Regions from separate parts of the Ectopseudomonas oleovorans genome, predicted to be linked through region 3. Evidence: riboswitches for the same ligand, from Rfam matches in the RefSeq annotation. Region 3 holds a riboswitch; each other region holds the start of a gene.
What was found. Region 3 has a riboswitch for cobalamin ahead of N5J71_RS13585 (TonB-dependent receptor plug domain-containing protein). Riboswitches for the same ligand answer to the same signal wherever they lie in the genome.
Positions count from the first base shown of each region.

Region 1: it holds a riboswitch for cobalamin, as region 3 does, so the genes downstream of both, N5J71_RS06725 (TonB-dependent receptor domain-containing protein) here and N5J71_RS13585 (TonB-dependent receptor plug domain-containing protein) in region 3, are expected to answer to the same signal.
Region 2: it holds a riboswitch for cobalamin, as region 3 does, so the genes downstream of both, cobO (cob(I)yrinic acid a,c-diamide adenosyltransferase) here and N5J71_RS13585 (TonB-dependent receptor plug domain-containing protein) in region 3, are expected to answer to the same signal.

Region 1 covers NZ_JAOCLK010000009.1:51,222-58,084, forward strand. The annotation lists gene N5J71_RS06715 (alpha/beta fold hydrolase) at 1-140, shown strand, start outside; gene dxs (1-deoxy-D-xylulose-5-phosphate synthase) at 223-2,118, shown strand; cobalamin riboswitch at 2,191-2,383, shown strand; gene N5J71_RS06725 (TonB-dependent receptor domain-containing protein) at 2,467-4,314, shown strand; gene N5J71_RS06730 (cobalamin-binding protein) at 4,347-5,141, opposite strand; gene N5J71_RS06735 (MFS transporter) at 5,141-5,554, opposite strand; gene ribA (GTP cyclohydrolase II) at 5,551-6,171, opposite strand; gene N5J71_RS06745 (TIGR02281 family clan AA aspartic protease) at 6,283-6,863, opposite strand, start outside.
Region 2 covers NZ_JAOCLK010000012.1:61,900-68,762, forward strand. The annotation lists gene cobD (threonine-phosphate decarboxylase CobD) at 1-869, opposite strand, end outside; gene cbiB (adenosylcobinamide-phosphate synthase CbiB) at 862-1,770, opposite strand; gene bluB (5,6-dimethylbenzimidazole synthase) at 1,774-2,427, opposite strand; gene N5J71_RS08670 (cobyrinic acid a,c-diamide synthase CobB) at 2,424-3,716, opposite strand; gene cobO (cob(I)yrinic acid a,c-diamide adenosyltransferase) at 3,716-4,327, opposite strand; cobalamin riboswitch at 4,763-4,898, opposite strand; gene N5J71_RS08680 (hypothetical protein) at 4,938-5,258, opposite strand; gene N5J71_RS08685 (NlpC/P60 family protein) at 5,269-5,793, opposite strand; gene N5J71_RS08690 (C40 family peptidase) at 5,879-6,511, opposite strand; gene N5J71_RS08695 (molybdopterin molybdotransferase MoeA) at 6,663-6,863, opposite strand, start outside.
Region 3 covers NZ_JAOCLK010000024.1:33,198-40,060, reverse strand. The annotation lists gene N5J71_RS13595 (cobalt-precorrin-6A reductase) at 1-647, shown strand, start outside; gene N5J71_RS13590 ((2Fe-2S) ferredoxin domain-containing protein) at 1,012-1,710, shown strand; cobalamin riboswitch at 1,813-2,006, shown strand; gene N5J71_RS13585 (TonB-dependent receptor plug domain-containing protein) at 2,118-2,696, shown strand; gene N5J71_RS13580 (ABC transporter ATP-binding protein) at 2,696-3,466, shown strand; gene N5J71_RS13575 (ABC transporter substrate-binding protein) at 3,466-4,494, shown strand; gene N5J71_RS13570 (FecCD family ABC transporter permease) at 4,491-5,498, shown strand; gene cfaB (C17 cyclopropane fatty acid synthase CfaB) at 5,583-6,767, shown strand; gene N5J71_RS13560 (sensor histidine kinase) at 6,808-6,863, shown strand, end outside.

The sequences.
Region 1 (6,863 bases), on a different contig from region 3:
CAGCGCTCAAGCGCATGGGCGACAAGGTGCCGCACCTGGAACGCCACGACCTGCCCGGCGCCGGCCACTGGCTGCAGGCCGAATGCGGCGCACGGGTCAGCGCCCTGCTGCTGGATTTCCTCGCACGAAACTACCGGTAACGCCGATGTGGTCAGCAGATTGGGCTGTTTTCCCGGCATCAGGTAAACTGCCGCATCTTTTACACCTATAACGATTCGTCTGATGCCGACCACTTTCCACGAGATCCCCCGCGAGCGCCCGTTGACGCCGCTGCTCGACAGCGCCAACACGCCCGACGAACTGCGCCGCCTGGCCGAAGCGGACCTGGAAACCCTCGCTGACGAACTGCGCCAATACCTGCTCTACAGCGTTGGCCAGAGCGGCGGGCACTTCGGTGCCGGGCTCGGTGTGATCGAGCTGACCATCGCCCTGCACTACGTCTTCGACACCCCCGATGACCGCCTGGTGTGGGACGTCGGCCACCAGGCCTACCCGCACAAGATCCTCACCGGTCGTCGCGAACGCATGGGTACGCTGCGCCAGAAGGACGGCCTGGCCGCCTTCCCGCGACGCAGCGAGAGCGAGTACGACACCTTCGGCGTCGGCCACTCCAGCACCAGCATCAGCGCGGCGCTGGGCATGGCCATCGCGGCCCGTCTCAAGGGCGAGAAGCGCAAGAGCGTGGCGGTGATCGGCGACGGCGCCCTGACCGCCGGCATGGCCTTCGAGGCGCTCAACCACGCCACCGACGTCAACGCCAACATGCTGGTGATCCTCAACGACAACGACATGTCGATCTCCAAGAATGTCGGCGGCCTGTCCAACTACCTGGCCAAGATCATCTCCAGCCGCACCTACGCCAGCATGCGCGAGGGCAGCAAGAAGATCCTCTCGCGCCTGCCCGGCGCCTGGGAAATCGCGCGCAAGGTCGAGGAACACGCCAAGGGCATGCTGGTGCCCGGCACCCTGTTCGAAGAATTGGGCTGGAACTACGTCGGCCCGATCGACGGCCACGACCTGCCCACCCTGGTGACCACCCTGCGCAATATGCGCGACCTCGACGGCCCGCAGTTCCTGCATGTGGTGACCAAGAAGGGCAAGGGTTTCGCCCCGGCCGAGGCTGACCCCATCGGCTATCACGCCATCACCAAGCTGGAACCGGTGACCCCGGTCGCCGCACCGAAGAAACCAAGCGGCCCGAAATACTCCAACGTGTTCGGCCAGTGGCTGTGCGACATGGCCGAGCAGGACGCTCGCCTGGTCGGCATCACTCCGGCGATGAAGGAAGGCTCGGATCTGGTGGCGTTCAGCGAGCGCTTCCCCGAGCGCTACTTCGACGTCGCCATTGCCGAGCAGCACGCCGTCACCCTCGCCGCCGGCATGGCCTGCGAAGGTGCCAAGCCGGTGGTGGCGATCTACTCCACCTTCCTCCAGCGCGCCTATGACCAGTTGATCCACGACGTCGCCGTGCAGCACCTCGATGTGCTGTTCGCCATCGACCGCGCCGGCCTGGTCGGCGAAGACGGTCCGACCCATGCAGGCAGCTTCGACCTGTCTTACCTGCGCTGCATCCCCGGCATGCTGGTGATGACGCCGAGCGACGAGAACGAGATGCGCCGCATGCTCACCACCGGCCACCTGTTCGACGGCCCGGCAGCGGTGCGCTACCCGCGTGGCACCGGCCCCAATGCAGCGCTCGATGCCGGCCTGGAGCCGCTGGAAATTGGCAAGGCGGTGGTGCGCCGCCAGGGCAAGGGCGTCGCCCTGCTGGCCTTCGGCGTGCAACTGGCCGAAGCCCTGCGCGTCGGTGAAACCCTGGATGCCACGGTGGTCGACATGCGCTTCGTCAAGCCGCTGGACGAAGCGCTGCTGCGCGAGCTGGCAGGCAGCCACGAGCTGCTGGTGACCATCGAAGAAAACAGCATCATGGGCGGCGCCGGTAGCGCGGTCAGCGAATTCTTCGCCGCCGAGAACATCCAGCTGCCGATGCTGCACCTGGGCCTGCCCGACTACTACGTCGAGCACGCCAAGCCGAGCCAGATGCTCGCCGAGTGCGGCCTCGACGAAGCAGGGATCGAACGCGCGGTACGTGAGCGTCTGAGTTTGCTTCAGGCCTGAGCATGAAGCCCGCTCATCGCTGAATGAGCGGCGCTTGCTTGTCATTCATATGCGTGCGCACTAAGGTGCGCGCCATTCATGTTCCGCCAGGGTGCGCTGCGCAAGCGGCGTTAAACGGGAAGTCGGTGTAAATCCGGCGCTGCCCCCGCAACGGTAATCGACTGCAAGTGCTGAGCTTGCGCCACGTCCAACAGCCACTGGGCCAAGCCTGAGAAGGCGGACCTGGGTCGAGAGCCCGGAGACCGGCCCAGGCGGTGCGACCGGTGTTGCGGAGGGCAGCACGGTCAAGCGCCGTCCTGCGCTTGCGCCTGCCCTCCTCGACCGTCTGCCGACCGTTGAGGAAAGAGAATGAAACTGTCCCGTCTGGCTCTGGCCATCGCCGTCATGCCAGGTCTCTCGCTGGCCGCCGAGCCCTACGTGGCCGAGCCGCTGGTCGTCACCTCCGGGCGCCTGGCCGAACCGCAAGCGCGGGCCACCGCCGCCACCACGGTGTTCGAGCGGGACGACATCGAACGTCTGCAGGTCAGTAGCGTCGCCGAGTTGCTGGAGCGCGTGCCCGGCCTCAGCGTCGTCCGCACTGGCGGTGCTGGCAGCCAGACGGGTGTGTTCCTGCGCGGCACCAGCACGGCACAAACCCTGGTCCTGGTCGACGGGCAACGTATCGCGGCGGCCTCAAGCGGCACCAGCAGCCTGGAGTTTCTCGCCCCCGAGCAGATCGAGCGTATCGAAGTGGTACGTGGCGCGCGTTCGGCGCTGTATGGCTCCGACGCCATTGGCGGGGTGATTCAGATTTTCACTCGTCAGGGCGATGGCCGCGGCCTCAAGCCTTACGCGCGCCTGGCGGCAGGCAGCGACAGCACGTACCAGCGCAGCCTTGGTCTCGCCGGTGGTGACGAACGTACGCGCTTTAACCTCAGCGCAGCGTTGGACGAGACGGCCGGCATCGACGCCACCCGCGACGGTTTAGGCGCCAACAGCGACGATGACGCCTATCGCAACCGCTCGCTCAGCCTGAATCTGTCGCACAGTTTCAATGACGATCTGCAGGTGGGCTTTAGTGCTCTCGATCAGCGCGGGCAGGTTGAATACGACGATGTTTTTACCGGCCTGCTACCGACAACGGACTTTCAGGTCAGCAGCCTTTCCGGGTTCATCGACGGCCGCCTCAACGACCGCTGGAGCAGCCGCCTGGAAATGGGTCACAGTAAAGACCAGCGCGACACGGGTGATGACTCGCCGCTGGCGTCAACCGATTCATTCTTTACCTATACCACCTATCGCGACTCGGCGAGCTGGGTAAATACCCTGACCCTCACCGACCACCAGCAAATTCTGGCTGGCGCCGACTGGTACGAGGATCGCCTGCACAGCAGCGCAGACTTCGCGGAGGATTCACGCTGGAACCGCGCGGCTTTCGTCCAACACCGCTACAGCGGCGATACATTCTCGACCGAGCTGGGACTGCGCCACGACGATAACCAGCAGTTCGGCAGCGAGAACACCTGGAACGCGGCGCTGACCCTGCCCCTGAACAGGGCCAACGACCTGATCCTGTCGTACAGCGAAGGTTTCAGAGCGCCAACTTTCAATGATCTCTACGATCAGTCGTACGGCAACCCCGACCTGCAAGCCGAGCGCTCCAAGAGCTACGAGCTGCAATGGCGCAGCCGCTACAGCGACACAGGATCGTTGCAGGCTTCCGTGTATCGAACCGAAATCGAAGATGCCATCGTCTTCGACGAAAGCTTCATTCCACAGAACATCCAGACTGCGCGGATCAATGGCTTCGAGGCCGCCGTGCAGCAGGAGCTGTTCGGCTGGCAGGGCAATCTCGCTCTAGCCCTGATCGACCCGCGTGACCGCGACAGCGGCCATACCCTGCTGCGCCGGGCCAAACGCACGCTGAGCCTGGATCTCGACCGCCGCTTTGGCGATGTGTCGGTGGGCGCAGGCTGGCGTGCGATCAGTGGTCGCTATGATGATGCCGACAACGACATCGAGATGAGCGGCTATGGCCTGCTCAGCCTCCGCGCCGCCTGGCAGGCCAATGAGGAACTGGGGCTGAGCCTGAAGCTGGATAATCTGCTGGACAAGGATTACGCAGAAGCGACCTACAGCACACCCAATGGCCGTTTCGGCTACAACAGCGCCGGGCGTACCGCGCTGTTCGCCGTCACCTGGACGCCGCAACTCTGACCTTGGTGCGCACGGCGCACCGCCTGAAGGGGCTACCGCGCAACCGCCATCCGCTCACATAACTGCTCGATGGCGCCCAGCATCTGCCGACTGGGCCTTTCCAGGCCCTTGTCCGGCACTGCCCATACCTGCCCCCGGCGCACCGCATGCAACTGCGGCCAGGCCTGCCAGGCGCTCAGCTCGGCATTGCTGCCGCCGAGAATCACATCGGGATCACGCGCCAGTACCGCCTCGACGCTGATCTGCGGCGCCGGCTGCGGCAGGTCCTCGAACAGATTGCGCGCGCCACACACCTGCAGGGCATCGCCGATCAGTTGTTCGCCACCGATGGTGTAAAGCGGCTGGTACCAGATCTGATAGAACACCGTCAGGGGCTGCTCACGCCGGTAGTGCTGGCGCAGCGCCTGCAACTGAGCCCGAAACTCGTCAGCCAGCCGCTCACCCTGCTCCGCCCGGCCCACTCGCTCACCAATACGCACGAAGGCCTCGCCGAGTTGGTCAAGGCGCTGCGGCTCGACGATCAGCAGGTCGATACCGAAACGCTGCAACTGCGCTTGTTGCGCCGGCGGCACGCTACCGGGTGCGATAAGGATCAGATCCGGTTCCAGTTGCAGCAGTCGCTCGAATTCCAGCTGACCATAACGACCAACAGTGGGCAGGTGCGCCAGCGCGGCGGGACGCTCATCGCCTTCGAGCACGCCGACCAGCAGGTCAGCAGCATCCAGGTCGAGCATGATTTCACTGAGCGAGGGTGCCAGGCTGATCACACGCTCGGCAGCTGACAGCGGCAACGCCAGCAGGCAAAGCGCGAGCAGCAGCGTGCGCATCAACCCAACTGGCGAGGTATGCGGTAGAGGCTGTGTAGCACGATGGACGACAGCGCCAGCAGTACCAACGGGATCGCCTCGAGGCCAGCAAGGACTGCCAACGCGGCGATCCACGCAGGCAGCGCAGCCCCAAGCAGGGCGCGCAGACGCACACGATCCAACTCCAGCCAGGCGGCGGGTTCCTCGTCACTATCGAGGGCTTTCTGGGTGGCGATAAGGGCGTGCTTGTAGGCAGAGAACAGCGGCAGGCTGACGAACATCGAGGCCAGGCCGGCAATGAACATCGGCATGCTCATGACCGTGTGCCCGCCACCGCCGAACAGCAGGTTGAACATGAACAAGGGCGCCAGCGCCACGCCCAGTTGACGCCACCAGGCCAGCGCAAGACGCCGCTTTACCTGGCCTCGGGTCACAGGCGCTCCTCGGTCTCACCCTGATGCTGGTTGCCCAGCATATGACCGAGTTTGCCGGCCTTGGTGGCGAGGTAGCGCTTGTTGTAGGGGTTGTGTGCAATCTGCAACGGCACACGGTGATCCACGGCGATGCCCATGTCGCCCAGCGCCTTGACCTTGCGCGGGTTATTGGTCATCAGCTTGAGGCTGTCGATGCCCAGATGCTCGAGCATCGGCAGGCAGATGGCGTAGTCACGCTGGTCAGCACCGAAACCCAGGCGCTCGTTGGCTTCCACGGTATCGGCGCCACCGTCCTGCAGCTCATAGGCGCGGATCTTGTTCAGCAGACCAATGCCCCGGCCCTCCTGACGCAGATACAGCAGCACGCCGCGACCTTCGTTGGCGATGGCCTGCAGCGCAGCCTGCAGTTGGGCACCACAGTCGCAACGCAGGCTGAACAGCGCGTCGCCGGTCAGGCATTCGGAGTGCAGACGCCCCAGCACCGGTGCACCGTCGGCGACGTTGCCGAAAGTCAGGGCGACATGTTCCTTGCCGGTAGCCTCATCGAGAAAACCGTGCATGGTGAACACACCGAAGGGCGTGGGCAGTTGGGAGGCGGCGACGAACACGACGGACACCGGATGCTCCTGGCAATGAGTACGAAACAGGGCCGGCATTGTATCAGCAGCCCCCGCTGGCGGGTCAGTCAGAATTGCCGATCATCAGTATCGAAACGGTCAATGGCAACCTCAAAGCTTGGATTCGAGCACCAGCATGCCTTGTTCTTCGCGCCAGCCCACCCGCCCCATGAAGCTCATGCCGAGCAATGCTTCGGCGGGCGCGCCACCCTCCAACACCACGGCCTCGACACCAAGCACCTCGATATCGCCGACCTTGACCCGATCCAGGCGGACCCGCCAGCCCCGCGCCGTGCCACTGGCCGTGCTGACCGTGAGCGGTTGCCCACTGACGCGAAAGTCGATGCCTAGGCGGCGCGCCTGGGCTTCGTTGAGAGCAACCGACGTGGCACCAGTATCCACTAGGAATGGCACGCTTTGGCCGTTGACCGAACCGGTGATCCAGTAGTGACCACCTGGCCCCTTGGCGATGCTCAGACGCTTCCTTACCGGCTCGGCGAAACCGGCACTGTATTCACGACTCAGTGGATAGGCGCGCTCGACACCCTCGACACGCAGCACCGCCCCCTGCTTGTCGACGCTGACCACCTCTACCCCACCCGGACCGGTCTGGCCGACCCGCACCAGCTTGCGCTGGCCATCGACATTGACCACTGCGGCACCGGGGAACAGCCCAACCACCTGAACCTGAG
Region 2 (6,863 bases), on a different contig from region 3:
CGCGCCAGCAGCTCGGCGCAGGGCACGGCGCGACGGGTGCAGCAGAACTGGAACAGCGATGAGCCACCGGTCGACGGCAAGCCACAGTCACGCAGCAGCGCCTTGAGGCGCTCGCCGTCAGCCAGCAGGCGCTCACGCTGGCGGCGCTGCCCCTCACCATCGACCAACAAGCTGAGCGCCACGCTGCGCGCCGGGCCGCTGACGGCCCAGGGCCCGAGCAGCGCCTCCAGCTCATCCAGCAAGGCCTGTGCGGCCAGGACAAAGCCCAGACGCAGACCGGCCAGGCCGAAGAACTTGCCGAACGAGCGCAGCACGATCAGCCCCGGCATGTCGCTGTAGGCGGCCAGGCTGTGCTCCGGCGTGCAATCGATGAAGGCTTCGTCGACCACCAGCCAGCCGCCGCGCTCGGCCAGTTCATTGTGCCAGTCGAGCAGGCGCGCCGGCTCGATCAGGCGGCCGGTCGGATTGTTCGGGTTGACCACCAGCAACACATCCAGGTGCGGCAGCGCGCGATGCACCGAACCCTCGCTCAGCTTGATCACCCGATGCCCCTCACGTCGCCAGGCGGCAGCGTGCTCGGCATAGGTCGGTGCGAGGATACCCACGCTGCTGTGCGCGCGCAGACGTGGCAGGGCCTGGATCGCCGCCTGCGAGCCTGCTACCGGTAGCAGGCTGACGGCGCCGTAATAATCGCGCGCGGCCTGCTCCAGGCCATCGTCCGTTTCAGGCAGGCGCGCCCAGGCCGAACCAGGGACGGCCGGCAGATCCCAACCGTAGGGTGCAACCCCGGTGGACAGATCCAGCCAGTCCTCCAGCGGGATGCCATAGCGCTGCGACGCTGCGCGCAGACGACCTCCATGTTCAAGCACCCAGCACCTCCCAGACGATCAGGCATAACAGCCACAAGCCAACCCCAGCGATAACCCTGTTCATCGCCCGTTCGATATCCCGCGCCCGCGGCGGTGGGCCTTCGCCCAGTTGTGGGCGTTCATGCACCTCGCCGTGATACTCCGCTGCACCGCCCAGACTAATGGCCAGGCTTCCGGCACCAGCGGCCATAACAGGGCCAGCATTGGGACTGTCCCACAAGGGCGCCTGCCGGCGCCAGCAGCGCAGGGCCAGGGCAGTACGCCCAAGCAGCGCATAGGTCAGCGCCACCAGGCGCGCCGGGATGTAATTGAGCACATCATCGATCTTCGCCGCGGCCCAGCCAAAACGCTCGAAGCGTTCGTTGCGATAGCCCCACATGGCATCGAGCGTGTTGCTCAGACGGTACAAGACGACGCCCGGCGCGCCAGCGACGATGAACCAGAACAAGGCGGCGAACACGGCGTCGGAGCCGTTCTCCAGCACCGATTCGGTGCCAGCACGGGCCACCCCGGTTGCGTCCAGCTCGGCGGTATTACGGCTGACCATCCAGCCGACGCGCTCACGCGCAAGCCGCAGATCACCCAGACGCAGCGCGCGGGCCACCGGCTGCGCATGCTCGTACAGGCTGCGCAGGCCAAGGGCGAAGTACAGAGCGAAGATCTCCACCGCCCAGCCAAGCGAGGTCAGGTGCACCAACAGCCAGGTAAGCAGGGTCAGCGGCAGCACCGCCAGGCACCAGGCCGTTACGCCATGGCTGCGCCAGCCGCCACCGGCCGGGTTGAAGCGCTGCTCCAGGCGCCCTGCCAGGCGACCGAAGGCGACCAGCGGATGCGCGCGCCTGGGCTCGCCCAGCACGGCGTCCAGCGCCACGCCGACGCAGGTGATCAGCGCCAGGCTCATCGTTCACTCACCAGATGATCCCCATCGATTCTCGAACAACAACTCCGATAGCGGTCGGGGCGTGGCCCAACCCTCCTCCACCAGCATCGGCTTTTCGTAAAAGGCCTGAACCGGCCCCAGGCACAGCAGCGCTACCGGCTTGCTACCGGCCGGCATGCCCAACAATGCGGCCACCGCTTCGGGGTCGAACAACGATACCCAACCGAGCCCGAGCCCTTCGGCACGCGCAGCCAGCCACAGATTCTGAATGGCGCAGGCCACCGAGGCCATATCCATTTCCGGCAGGGTGCGTCGTCCAAAGACATGCGCGTCGCGGCCCTCCATCAGCGCCACCGCCAGTAGCTCGGCGCAGTCGCGAATACCTTCGACCTTCAGCCGCATGAACTCGTCACTGCGCTCGCCGAGGGCCTCGGCAGTGCGCACCCGCTCGGCCTCCACCAGCTCATGAATGGACTCACGCAGTTGCGGGTCACTGACGCGCACAAAGCGCCAAGGCTGCATAAGGCCAACGCTCGGCGCGTGGTGGGCGGCTTCGAGCAGCCGCGCCAGGACCTCGGCTGGCACCTCGCCGCCGCTGAAATGACGCATATCGCGGCGCTCGGCGATGGCGCGATACACCGCCGCGCGCTCCTCATGGCTGAAGGCATGCTCGCTCATGGACGTAACAGCGCGGCGGCCGCCTCCGGGTTGGACGGCAGGTAGAAGTGGATATAGCTGGCCGTGAGTCGCCTCAGGCGATAAACCGCCTCAGCCACCGGCTTGCCGTTCGGGCAGCGACCGAGCGCCAGAGGCTGCAAGGGACTTTCCAGCCGCGAGTGATGGTAACTGTGGCCACGTAGCTCGCCTTCGGGCAGCGTCACCTGCTGCAAGGCCAGGGCGGTCAGCCGTGGCTGCAAGGCGGCGCTGCCCGCCAGCAGGCCGAGCATGCGCCCGCTGGCACCTTGCTTGTCGCGCAGTTCATCAAGCAGATAGAGCATGCCGCCACATTCGGCGAGCAAGGGTTTGCCGGCCTGGTGATGAGCACGAATCGCCGCGGCCATGGGCTGGTTGCCCTCCAGCTCGGCCAGGTACAGCTCCGGATAACCGCCCGGCAGATAAAGGCTGTCCACCTGCGGCAGCTCACGATCAGCGAGCGGTGAGAAGTAATGCAGCTCAGCGCCGAGCGCCTGCAACAGATCGAGATTGGCCTGATAGAGAAAGGCGAACGCCGCGTCGCGCGCCACGCCGATGCGTACCCCAGCCAACAGCGGCGCCAGCTCATCGAACTGCGGCGCGGCGAAGCTCACCGCAGGCGGCAGGTCGACGTTGGCACTGGCCGCCAGCGCATCGGCCGCGGCGTCCAGGCGTGCATCCAGATCGGCCAACTCGCCGGCCTGCACCAGCCCCAGATGGCGGCTGGGCAACTCCACCGCGGCGCTACGCGGCAAGGCGCCAAACCAGCGAATGCTCGCTGGCAGCGCATCACGCAGGATATCGCCGTGGCGCGTGCTGGCAACGCGGTTACCGAGCACCCCGGCAAAGGGCAAGTTAGGCTGGAAGGTGGCAAGCCCGTGGGCCAGGGCGCCGAAGGTCTGCGCCATCGCCGCACCGTCGATCACCCCCAGCACCGGCACGCCAAAGTGGCGTGCCAGATCGGCCGCCGAGGGTTTGCCGTCGAACAGGCCCATCACCCCTTCGATCAGGATCAGGTCCGCCTCGCCGGCGGCCTGCCACAGCAGTCGGCGACTTTCCGCCTCACCGACCATGGCCAGATCGAGCTGATACACCGGCGCGCCACTGGCGCGGGCGTGGATCATCGGATCGAGAAAGTCCGGGCCGCATTTGAACACCCGAACCCGCCGCCCCTGACGCGTATGCAGGCGCGCCAGCGCGGCGGTGACGGTGGTCTTACCCTGACCGGAAGCTGGTGCGGCGATCAATAGTGCCGGACAGTGACGTGTGGTCATCAGAATTCGATGCCCTTCTGTGCTTTTACCCCGGACTTGAATGCGTGCTTGACCATGCTCATGTCGGTGACGGTGTCAGCCGCCTCGATCATCCCAGGCAAGGCGCCGCGCCCGGTCACCACCACATGCTGCAACAGCGGCCGGGCTTCGATATCGGCCAGCACCGCGTCCAGTTCGAGGTAGCCATGCTTGAGGGCTATGTTCAGCTCGTCCAGCAGCACCAGGCCGACCGACTCATCACTGAGCAGGCGCTGGGCCACCGCCCAGGCTTGCTGAGCCTTGGCGATATCACGCTGGCGATCCTGGGTTTCCCAGGTGAAGCCTTCGCCCATCACGTGATAGCTGACTTCCTCGGGAAAACGGCGGAAGAAGGTTTCTTCACCGGTGCTGGCCGCACCCTTGATGAACTGCACCACGCCGACCTTGATGCCATGACCCAGGGCGCGCGCGACCATGCCGAAGGCGCTGCTGCTCTTGCCCTTGCCATTGCCGCTGTGCACCAGCAGCAGGCCGTATTCATCCTGGGCCTGGGCGATCTTTTCGTCGATCAGGGCTTTCTTGCGTTGCATGCGCGCCTTGTGGCGGGCATCGCGGTCGGTCGATTCGCTCATGCTGTGCTCCTGTACGTCAGGCACCCGCGCCGCCTGTTCATCGAACAGTACGAACGGCAATGAGGAAGAATCGCGATGATCCGCACGCACTCATCCAGGCGCCAATGGCTGGTCAGGCGAGCGGAAGACGAAAAAACACGAACACCCCGGTCAAACCGGAGCGTTAGCCGGACAGCGCCCTCCGCGATGCCGTGAAACTGCGACAGGCCGGTCTCCGGGCTTGTGAGCGAACCATGGGTTCGACGCCGCGCCTTCCCGTGCATAGCACAGTGGCTTTGCAGACTGCGTGAAAACTACTGCGCTCGGCCATGCGGCGTTAAAAACAGTCTCGTGCGCGAGTCCGATCAAAATGCTCATTTACAGCTCGTAAAGTCGAGCGCGACTCCGACCATTTTTCGCCTGTTTTTGCCTTGCCTGACCTTCGCTCGCTACGTTTTCACACGGTCTGCTTAAGCAGCGTTTGACTCACCTACCGTTGCGGGGGCAGCGCCGGCATTGGAACCGGCTTCCCTGTTTCACCCCTTGGCCGCCACTCACAGCGACTCGGGGCACCTGAAGCAAGGCGCGCAGGGTAGAGGCTGGCAGCCCTGCGCGTCAACGCCAACGCCACTCAATGCCTGGGTGTGAAACCTGGCGGTTTGTTCGCCAGCCACTCGACGAAGGTACGCAGGCGCTCATCTCCCAACAAGGCCTCGCGACTGTTGAAGGTCAGCGCCAGCTCCTTTTCACTGAACAGCCGGTGGATCTGGTTATGACAAGCACGGCAGAGCCACAGCGTGGCGGTAATTCGTTCCTGACGAGGATACCGCCTCTGTACGTAAGCCTTGTCGTGTAGTGACTTGGGAATCAGGTGATGGCGGGTCAAGGCCACAGGCCGTGCACAAAACTCGCAGGCCTCAGGTTGAGGCGGCAGGCGAATGGGGTCGGCCATAAACGAAAGCTCAGGGGTTGCGAGCAAGCTCTGGAGTGATAACACGCTTGGCGTCGAGATAGACACGCTGCCAGTAGACGTTATCGAGGCTGTCCAGACGAACCGTGCCACCACTGGACGGCGCATGCACGAAACGCCCATCCCCCACATAGATACCGGCATGACTGACAGCGCGCCCGCCATTGGTGGCGAAGAACACCAGATCACCACTTTGCAGGGCGTCACGACGAACATCTGGCGTACGCATCGCACTCAGCTCACGAGTAGAACGCGGCAGGCTGATGCCAGCGGCATCACGATAGACATAGCCGATCAGGCCACTGCAGTCGAAACCGCCATCCGGTGTATTACCACCGTAGCGATAGGGTGTTCCAACCAGGCCAAGCGCGCGAAACAGCACATCTTCGGCACCGCCCTGATAGGACGAAGAAGCAATTGGCGGCGTGTAGGCAGGCTGAGGAGAAGGGGCGCGACTGCTACAGGCACTCAGTAGCAGAACAAGAGAAATTACAGCGACACGGGTCGTGACGGGCATAAGCGAGGCGATCCTGAGCCTGAATGCGCCCTACTCTGCCCGAGACACGACGAACGGCGCAACCCTGGGGTTACGCCGTGAAACATCAGGGATGACGCCTGGCTGCGACTTGATCGTCCACTGGCGCCAGCGCCAGTACGCGCTTGGCTTGCAGGTAGCTGCGATTCCAGTAACTGTCATCCAGGCTATCGATGCGCACACCACCGCTGCGGCTGCTGCTGGAGTGGATGAACTGATCATCACCCAGGTAGATGCCGGCATGACTGACGCGACCACGACCACGATCATTGAACAGGATCAGATCACCCGGTTCCAGATCGGCGCGCGCCACCTTCGGCGCATCGAGGTTGATCAGCTCACGCGTGGAACGCGGCAGTTCCAGGCCGACTTCCTCGCGGAACAGGTAGCCGATAAAACCGCTGCAATCAAAACCTGACTGTACCGAGCTACCGCCGTAGCGATAACGGGTACCGATCAGCGAACGCCCGAGATCGAGCAGGCTGTCGGCCAGTTGCGGCATTTCATAGGGTTGATCGTCGATCAGCGCGTTGATCTCATCATCGGCAGGTTCATCCTGCTCGATCATCAGGCGAGTCACAGGTTCGACTGCTGCATCGCTGATCGGTTGCTGCGGTTGCGTCTGCGGCGCATGGCCGGCACAGGCAGCGAGAAAGACTGTGAGTGCAATAGGCACGAGGGGTGCGAAGCGTTTTAGCATGGGCACGACCGTGTCGAGTGAATTTAACAAGTCCGCGACTATGCCTTCTATAACGCTAATTTGCAAATTCTATCGACAGAATTGTGACTCAGTGGTCTCGCCATTTCATCTAAAGCGCCCAACCATCTGCATGGTCGGGCGACTCGGAAACCTAGCCGAGAATCTCGCTGAGCGGAATGAAACGCAGCATATCTCCCTCGGCCAGCGTACTGCCTTCCATGACCTCGGCCAGCCCTTCGGCCCAGGCGGCGCTGCGCAAAACGCCGGAACTCTGATTGGCATAGGGCACCACGCGCCCATGCTCCAGACGCGCGCGCAGGTACTCACGGCGCATACCCGGCTTAGCCCAGGT
Region 3 (6,863 bases):
CGGTGTACAGCCTGGCAGGTCTGGGCCGGGTGCCGGACGACCTGGCCTGCCGCGTGCGCGTCGGCGGCTTCGGTGGCGCCGAGGGTTTGGCTGCCTTTATCGCCAGTGAAGGCATCGAGCTGCTGCTGGATTTGACCCATCCGTACGCTGCGCAGATCAGCCACAACGCGGCCCGCGCCGCAGAAATCGCAGACGTGCCGTGCTGGGCATTGCGTCGCCCTGGCTGGCAGCCCGGCGCGGATGACGACTGGCGCGAAGTGGACGGTTGGGATGAGCTGACCCGCGCGCTGGCGCCGTTCGAACGGCCATTTTTTACCTCCGGCCGCGAGCCGCTGGCGCACTTGCAGGAGATACCCGAACACCAGCGCTGGACGGTGCGCTGCCTGCAGGCCGAGCCGGCGTCGCCGCGCGCCGAGATCATTGGCGCACGTGGGCCGTTCTCGCTGGACGAGGAGCGCGCCCTGTTCGCCCGCCTGCGTTGCGACGTGCTGATAAGCAAGAACAGCGGCAGCGCGTCCACCGAGCCGAAGCTGCAGGTGGCGCGAGAGTTGGGTCTGCCAGTGCTGCTGTTGCGTCGCCCCGAATTGCCATTGGTGACGCGTGAGTTTGCGGAGTTGGACGCTCTGTACGAGGCGCTGTCCCTGTAGGGCGGGTGAAACCCGCCACCGCCGGTCTGGCGGGTTGCACCCGCCCTACACTTGTCGCCACGCCGCATGCCATTGCCAGTGGTGAGGCGCGAGTTCACTGAGTTGGATGGCTGGGGCGAAGCGCTGCTTCTGTAGGGCGGGTGAAACCCGCCACCGCCGGTCTGGCGGGTTGCACCCGCCCTACACTTGTCGCCACGCCGCATGCCATTGCCAGTGGTGAGGCGCGAGTTCACTGAGTTGGATGCCTGGGGCGAGGCGCTGCTTCTGTAGGGCGGGTGAAACCCGCCAATGTCGGTCTAGCGGGTTACACCCGCCCTACGCTTGCCGTTGCGCTGCTAGACTGCCGGCTCTTTTGGAGACTGTCATGAGCCAAGCCCCTTACGCGCGCATCCTGTTCATCGGCCCCGGCCTGGGGCGCGGTGCATCGTCCGAGCGTCTGCAACAGCGTACCGAAACGCTGCTGGGTGAGGCGCATCTGCATGACACGGAACAGGACGGCTTCTGGCAGGCCATCATCGAGGCGCCACGCCCGTTGCTGGTGGTCGATCTGGAGCCACGCGCCGATGCCGCGCACCGCGACTGGCTGCGCGAGTGCATCGCCGAACGCGGTAACGGGAGCGAGGTATTCGTGGTTTGCAGCGCCATGGAAGATGCCTGGCTCGATGGCCTGGGCGCACTGCTGGCGCATCGTCAGGCGCATCTGCCCTGCAGTGACGTGCCGCCCGTGCCTGCGCACCACGCCTGGTCGCAGATCCCGCCACACGCCCAACGCCTGCTGCTGTGCAATGGCCCGCGCTGCACGCGCAAGGGCGCGCTGGGCCTGTGGAAAACCCTGCGCCAGCGGCTCAAGAGCGCTGGCAAGCTGGAGTGCGAGGGCGGTGTGCATATCACCCGCAGCCAGTGCCAGTTTCCCTGTGACCTGGGCCCGACCGCGAGCCTTTATCCACAGGGCGAGTGGTACGGCATCAAGGACGAGGCGGCGGTGATCCGTCTAGTCGATGAGCGCCTGGTGGCGGGTAGGGCGTTGCCGGAGTTGCGCATCGATGAGCAGGGCAACAATTAGCAACTCGGATTACGCCTGCGGCCAATCCAGGCTACGAGCAGTCGCCGCTAAAGCGCCTCCCGCAATTGCCCCCGCGCCTTGACTTGAGCGGGTGTGGGTGGTCATATCCGCCCCGCTTCAGGTGTCTCACGCCGCCGCGCGTGAGGTGAAACGGGAAGTCGGTTGAAGTCCGACGCTGCCCCCGCAACGGTAAGCGAGCGACCGCATCGATACGCCACTGTGCGCCCCGCGCATGGGAAGGCGATGCGTTCATGACCCTCGCAAGCCCGGAGACCGGCCTGGAGTCGTTTGTGTCTGGCAACCCGCGGTGGGCGGGCGTTGACTCCAGTAGGGCGCCCCGTGCCCCTGTCTGCTGTTGCGCATTTCCATCGGATTGCCGTGCCTTTTCTCTTTGCGATGGAAGCAATATGGCGCGCTATCCCCTGTTCCAAACCTGTGCATCGTTCGCGTTGCTATTGGCTGCTTCAGCCATGGCCAGCGCCTCACCAGTCGATCTGCCTGACGTCACCGTCCAGGCGCACGTTGTCGAGGAAGGCGAGAGCGATCTGCATACGCATACTACGTCCGGCTCGCGCCTGGAGCTGTCGGCGCTGCAAACACCGGCCAGCACCACCAGCCTCAGCGGCGCGGAGGTGCGCGAACGCAACAACCGCAGCGTGCAGGATGCTGTGACGCGCACGCCGGGTATCAGCAGCATCGGCTCGCCCGGCAATGGCGGCACCGCGCTGTCGGCGCGCGGTTTCACTGGCCATGCGGCGACCATGCAGCTGTACGATGGCACCCGTCAGTACGTCGGCGCCGGCACCATGACCTTCCAGCTGGTCGACGCCAACGTCGCCTGGCAGGCATTGCCGGACGTGCGCCTGGGCCTGGAACTGAACAACCTGTTCGACCGCCAGTACGCCACCAGCGCCAGCAGCGACGGCGAGCAGTGGTATCTGGGGGCGCCGCGTTCGTTCTTCGTCACCGCGGATTACAGCTTCTGATGACTCCGCGTTTGCGTATTCAGGCGCTGGCCTGGTCGCCCGATGGCCAGCGTCCGCTGCTCGACGGCATCGACCTGGACGTTGGTGACGGCGAGCTGCTGGGGCTGATCGGCCCCAACGGCAGCGGCAAGACCAGCCTGCTGCGCTGCGCCTATCGCTTCCAGCGGCCGTGCAGCGGCAGCGTCGAGCTGGGCGGCGAGGCGCTGTGGCAACGCCCGCCGCGCTGGAGTGCGCAGCGCGTGGCCGTGGTGCTGCAGGAATTTCCGCAGGACTTCGGCCTGCGTGTGGAGGAGGTGGCGGCCATGGGGCGCACGCCGCACAAGGGCTTGTTCGATGGCGACGATGCCGAGGATCGCCGTCTGATCGACGAGGCGCTGGCACGCGTTGGCCTCGGCGGCCTGGCGCAACAGCCGTTCGCGCGACTGTCCGGTGGCGAGAAACAACGCGCGCTGTTGGCCCGCGCCTTGGTACAGCAGCCGCAGTTGTTGATCCTCGACGAGCCGACCAACCACCTTGACCCGCGTTACCAGCTGGAACTGCTGCGGCAGATCAAGGCGCTGGGCCTGGCGACCCTGGCCAGCTTCCACGACCTCAACCTGGCGGCGGCCTTCTGCGACCGCCTCTGCGTGCTGGATAAGGGACGCCTGGTGGCCGTCGGTACACCCGCTGAGGTGCTCACTGCCGAGTTGCTGCAGCAGGTGTTCGGCCTGCAGGCGCTGGTCGATACCCATCCACTGGCGGGTCATCCGCGTATTACCTGGATCGTTTGATGAAGCGTTTACGCACGGTTGCATCTGTAGGAGCGAGCTCTGCTCGCGAACCTTGGGGAACGACAGAAGCTTCGCGAGCAAAGCTCGCTCCTACTCTCATTGGCGCGATCCTGCTGGCGTTGGCCAGCCCCGCCTGGGCCGTCACCGTCACCAGTTGCGACCGTCAGGTGACCATCGAGCAGCCGCCGCAGCGGGCGGTCAGCCACGACATCACCCTGACCGCCATGCTCCTGGATCTTGGCCTCAGGCAGCGCATGGTCGGCTACAGCGGCATCAGCGGCTGGAAGACCGTCGAGCCGGCCATGCAGGCGCAGCTCGATGGGCTGCCCGAACTGGCCGCACGCTATCCGTCGCTGGAGAATCTGCTCGATGCCGACGCCGACTTCTTCTTCGCCGGCTGGAACTACGGGATGCGCATCGGCGGCGAGGTCACCCCGGCCAGCCTGGCGCGCTTCGGCATTCCGGTGTACGAGCTGAGCGAGTCCTGCGCGCACGTCACGCCTGGCCGCGTCGCCAGCCTGGACGATGTTTACAACGACCTGCGCAACCTCGGCCGCATCTTCGCCGTCGAGGATCGTGCCGAGACCCTGGTACAGGGCATGCAGGCGCGGGTAGCGGCGGTAAGTGCGCAGCTCGGTGAGCAACCGACGCGACCGCGGGTGTTCGTCTACGACAGCGGCGAGGACCTGCCCTTCAGTGCCGGCCGTTTGGGTATGCCGCAGTCGCTGATCGCCGCGGCTGGTGGGCGCAACGTGATGGACGGCGTAGCGGCCAACTGGATGCAGGTGGGCTGGGAGGCCGTGGTCGAGCAGGACCCGGAGCTGATTCTGATCGTCGATTATGGCGAACGCACGGCGGCGCAGAAGCGCGATTTTCTCCTGCAGCACCCGGCGCTGCAGGGCGTCACGGCGATTCGCCAGCAGCGCTTCGTGGTGCTCTCCTATCTCGCCGTCACACCGAGCCTGGACAACGTCGCCGCCATCGAAACCCTGGCTGCCGCGCTGCATCCCGAGGCCTTCGCGCAGTGACGCGTTTTCGCTTGCTGCTGCTCGGCCTGGCGGTATTGCTGGCGCTGTCCTGTGCGCTGTCGCTGGTCTTCGGCGCGGCTCAGGTGCCGCTGGAGCGCGTGCTGGCAATACTCGCTCGGCAGCTGTTCGGCATCGAGCCCGCAGTGGCGGTGAGCGTCGGCCAGGACAGTATCGTCTGGCAACTGCGCGCGCCACGGGTGCTGCTCGGCGCGCTGGTGGGCGCCGGGTTGGCGCTGGTGGGTACGGCGCTGCAGGCGGTAACGCGCAACCCGCTGGCCGACCCGCACCTGCTTGGCGTCAGCTCTGGCGCAGCCTTCGGTGCGGTGCTCGTGGTGCTTTACCTGGGCGAGTTTGCCGGGATGCTCAGCCTGCCGCTGGCGGCCTTCGTCGGCGCCATGGCGAGCATGCTGCTGGTGCTGGCGATTGCCAGTCGCGGTGGTCGGCTGCACAGCGAGCGCCTGCTGCTGGCCGGAGTGGCGGTGTCGTTCGTGATGATGGCGGCGAGCAACCTGTTGCTGTACCTGGGCAACCCGCATGCGGCCAGCTCGGTGCTGTTCTGGATGCTCGGCGGCCTCGGTCTGGCGCGCTGGGAGCTGCTCTGGCTGCCGGCGCTGTGCCTGTTGTTGGCGCTGGTCGTGCTGCTCGGCCTGGGCCGCGCGTTGAACGCGCTGATGGCCGGCGAGCAGAGCGCGGTGAGCCTGGGCCTGGAGCCACGGCGGGTGCGCCTGCTGGTATTCGTGGTGGCCTCGCTGCTCACCGGCGTGCTGGTATCGCTGTCCGGCGCCATCGGTTTCGTCGGGCTGATGCTGCCGCACGTGGCGCGCTTTCTGGTCGGCGCCGAGCACCGTCGCGTGCTGCCGGTGGCGGCGCTGCTGGGGGCGCTGTTCCTGGTCTGGGTCGATGTCGCCGCGCGCACCTGGCTGGCGCCGCAGGATCTGCCCATCGGCATCGTCACCGCCGCCATTGGCGGAGCGTTCTTCGTAGCCCTGCTCAGGCGCCGCTAGTCGCCAGGATCGAACTGCTGCAAGGGCGCAAAGGTCATCTAAGCTAGTCTCCATAACACAGACTCCTGGCCAGGAGGGATGCCCATGCTCGCGCAACTGCCCACCGCACTTCGTGATCTACGACTACCGCTGCGCCTGAAGTTATGGGACGGCAAGCAGATCGACCTTGGGCCCAAACCCAGGGTGACGCTGGTGGTGAAGGATCCCTCGCTGGTCACGCAATTGGCCCATCCCAGCCTGGATGCATTGGGCGCTGCCTATGTCGAGGGACGGGTGGATCTGGAAGGCCCCATCGAGGAGGCCATCGAGGTTGGCGATGCGCTGAGCACGGCGCTGCTCGGGGATGAATCCACACCAGCTGAGCCATACGCCGCCCACGACAAACGCAGCGACGCCGAGGCCATCAGCTACCACTACGACCTGTCCAACGAGTTCTACCGCCTGTGGCTGGACCGCGACATGGTCTACTCCTGCGCCTACTTCGAAACCGGCCAGGAAGACCTGAACCAGGCCCAGCAGGCCAAGCTGCGCCACCTGTGTCGCAAGCTGCGCCTGCAGCCGGGTGACAGGCTGCTCGACGTCGGTTGCGGCTGGGGCGGCCTGGCGCGTTTTGCCGCGCGCGAGTTCGACGTCGAGGTCTACGGCATCACCCTCAGCCAGGCGCAGCTGGAGCTGGGCCTGCAGCGCGTGGCCGAGGAAGGCCTGGAAGGGCGCGTGACCCTGGAGCTGCTGGATTACCGTGACCTGCCGCAGGACGGCCGCTTCGACAAGGTGGTCAGCGTCGGCATGTTCGAGCACGTCGGCCACGCCAATCTACCGCTGTACTGCCAGCGTCTGTTCGGCGCGGTCAAGGCCGGCGGTCTGGTGATGAACCATGGCATCACCTCGCGCTTCACCGACGGCCGTCCGGTCGGTCGTGGCGCCGGTGAGTTCATCGACCGCTACGTGTTCCCGCAAGGTGAGCTGCCGCACTTGGTGACCATCAGCAAGGCGATTAGCGAGGCCGGGCTGGAGATCGTCGATGTCGAGAGCCTGCGTCTGCACTACGCGCGCACCCTGCAGTTGTGGAGCCAGGGTCTGGAGCGACAGTTGCAAGCCGCCGCGCAGTGGGTGCCGGAAAAGTCGCTGCGCATCTGGCGTTTGTACCTGGCTGGCTGCGCCTATGGCTTCCAGCATGGCTGGATGAACCTGCATCAGATCCTGGCGGTGAAGCCGCGCGATGACGGCGGTCATGATCTGCCGTGGACCCGTGCTGACCTGTATTCGTGATGGAGTAACATGCGGCTCGTATTGATCCCGCGAGCCGCCTATGCCCTTGCCGCAACAGCATCGTTACCGCGTACTGCTCACCGTTCTGGTGATTGC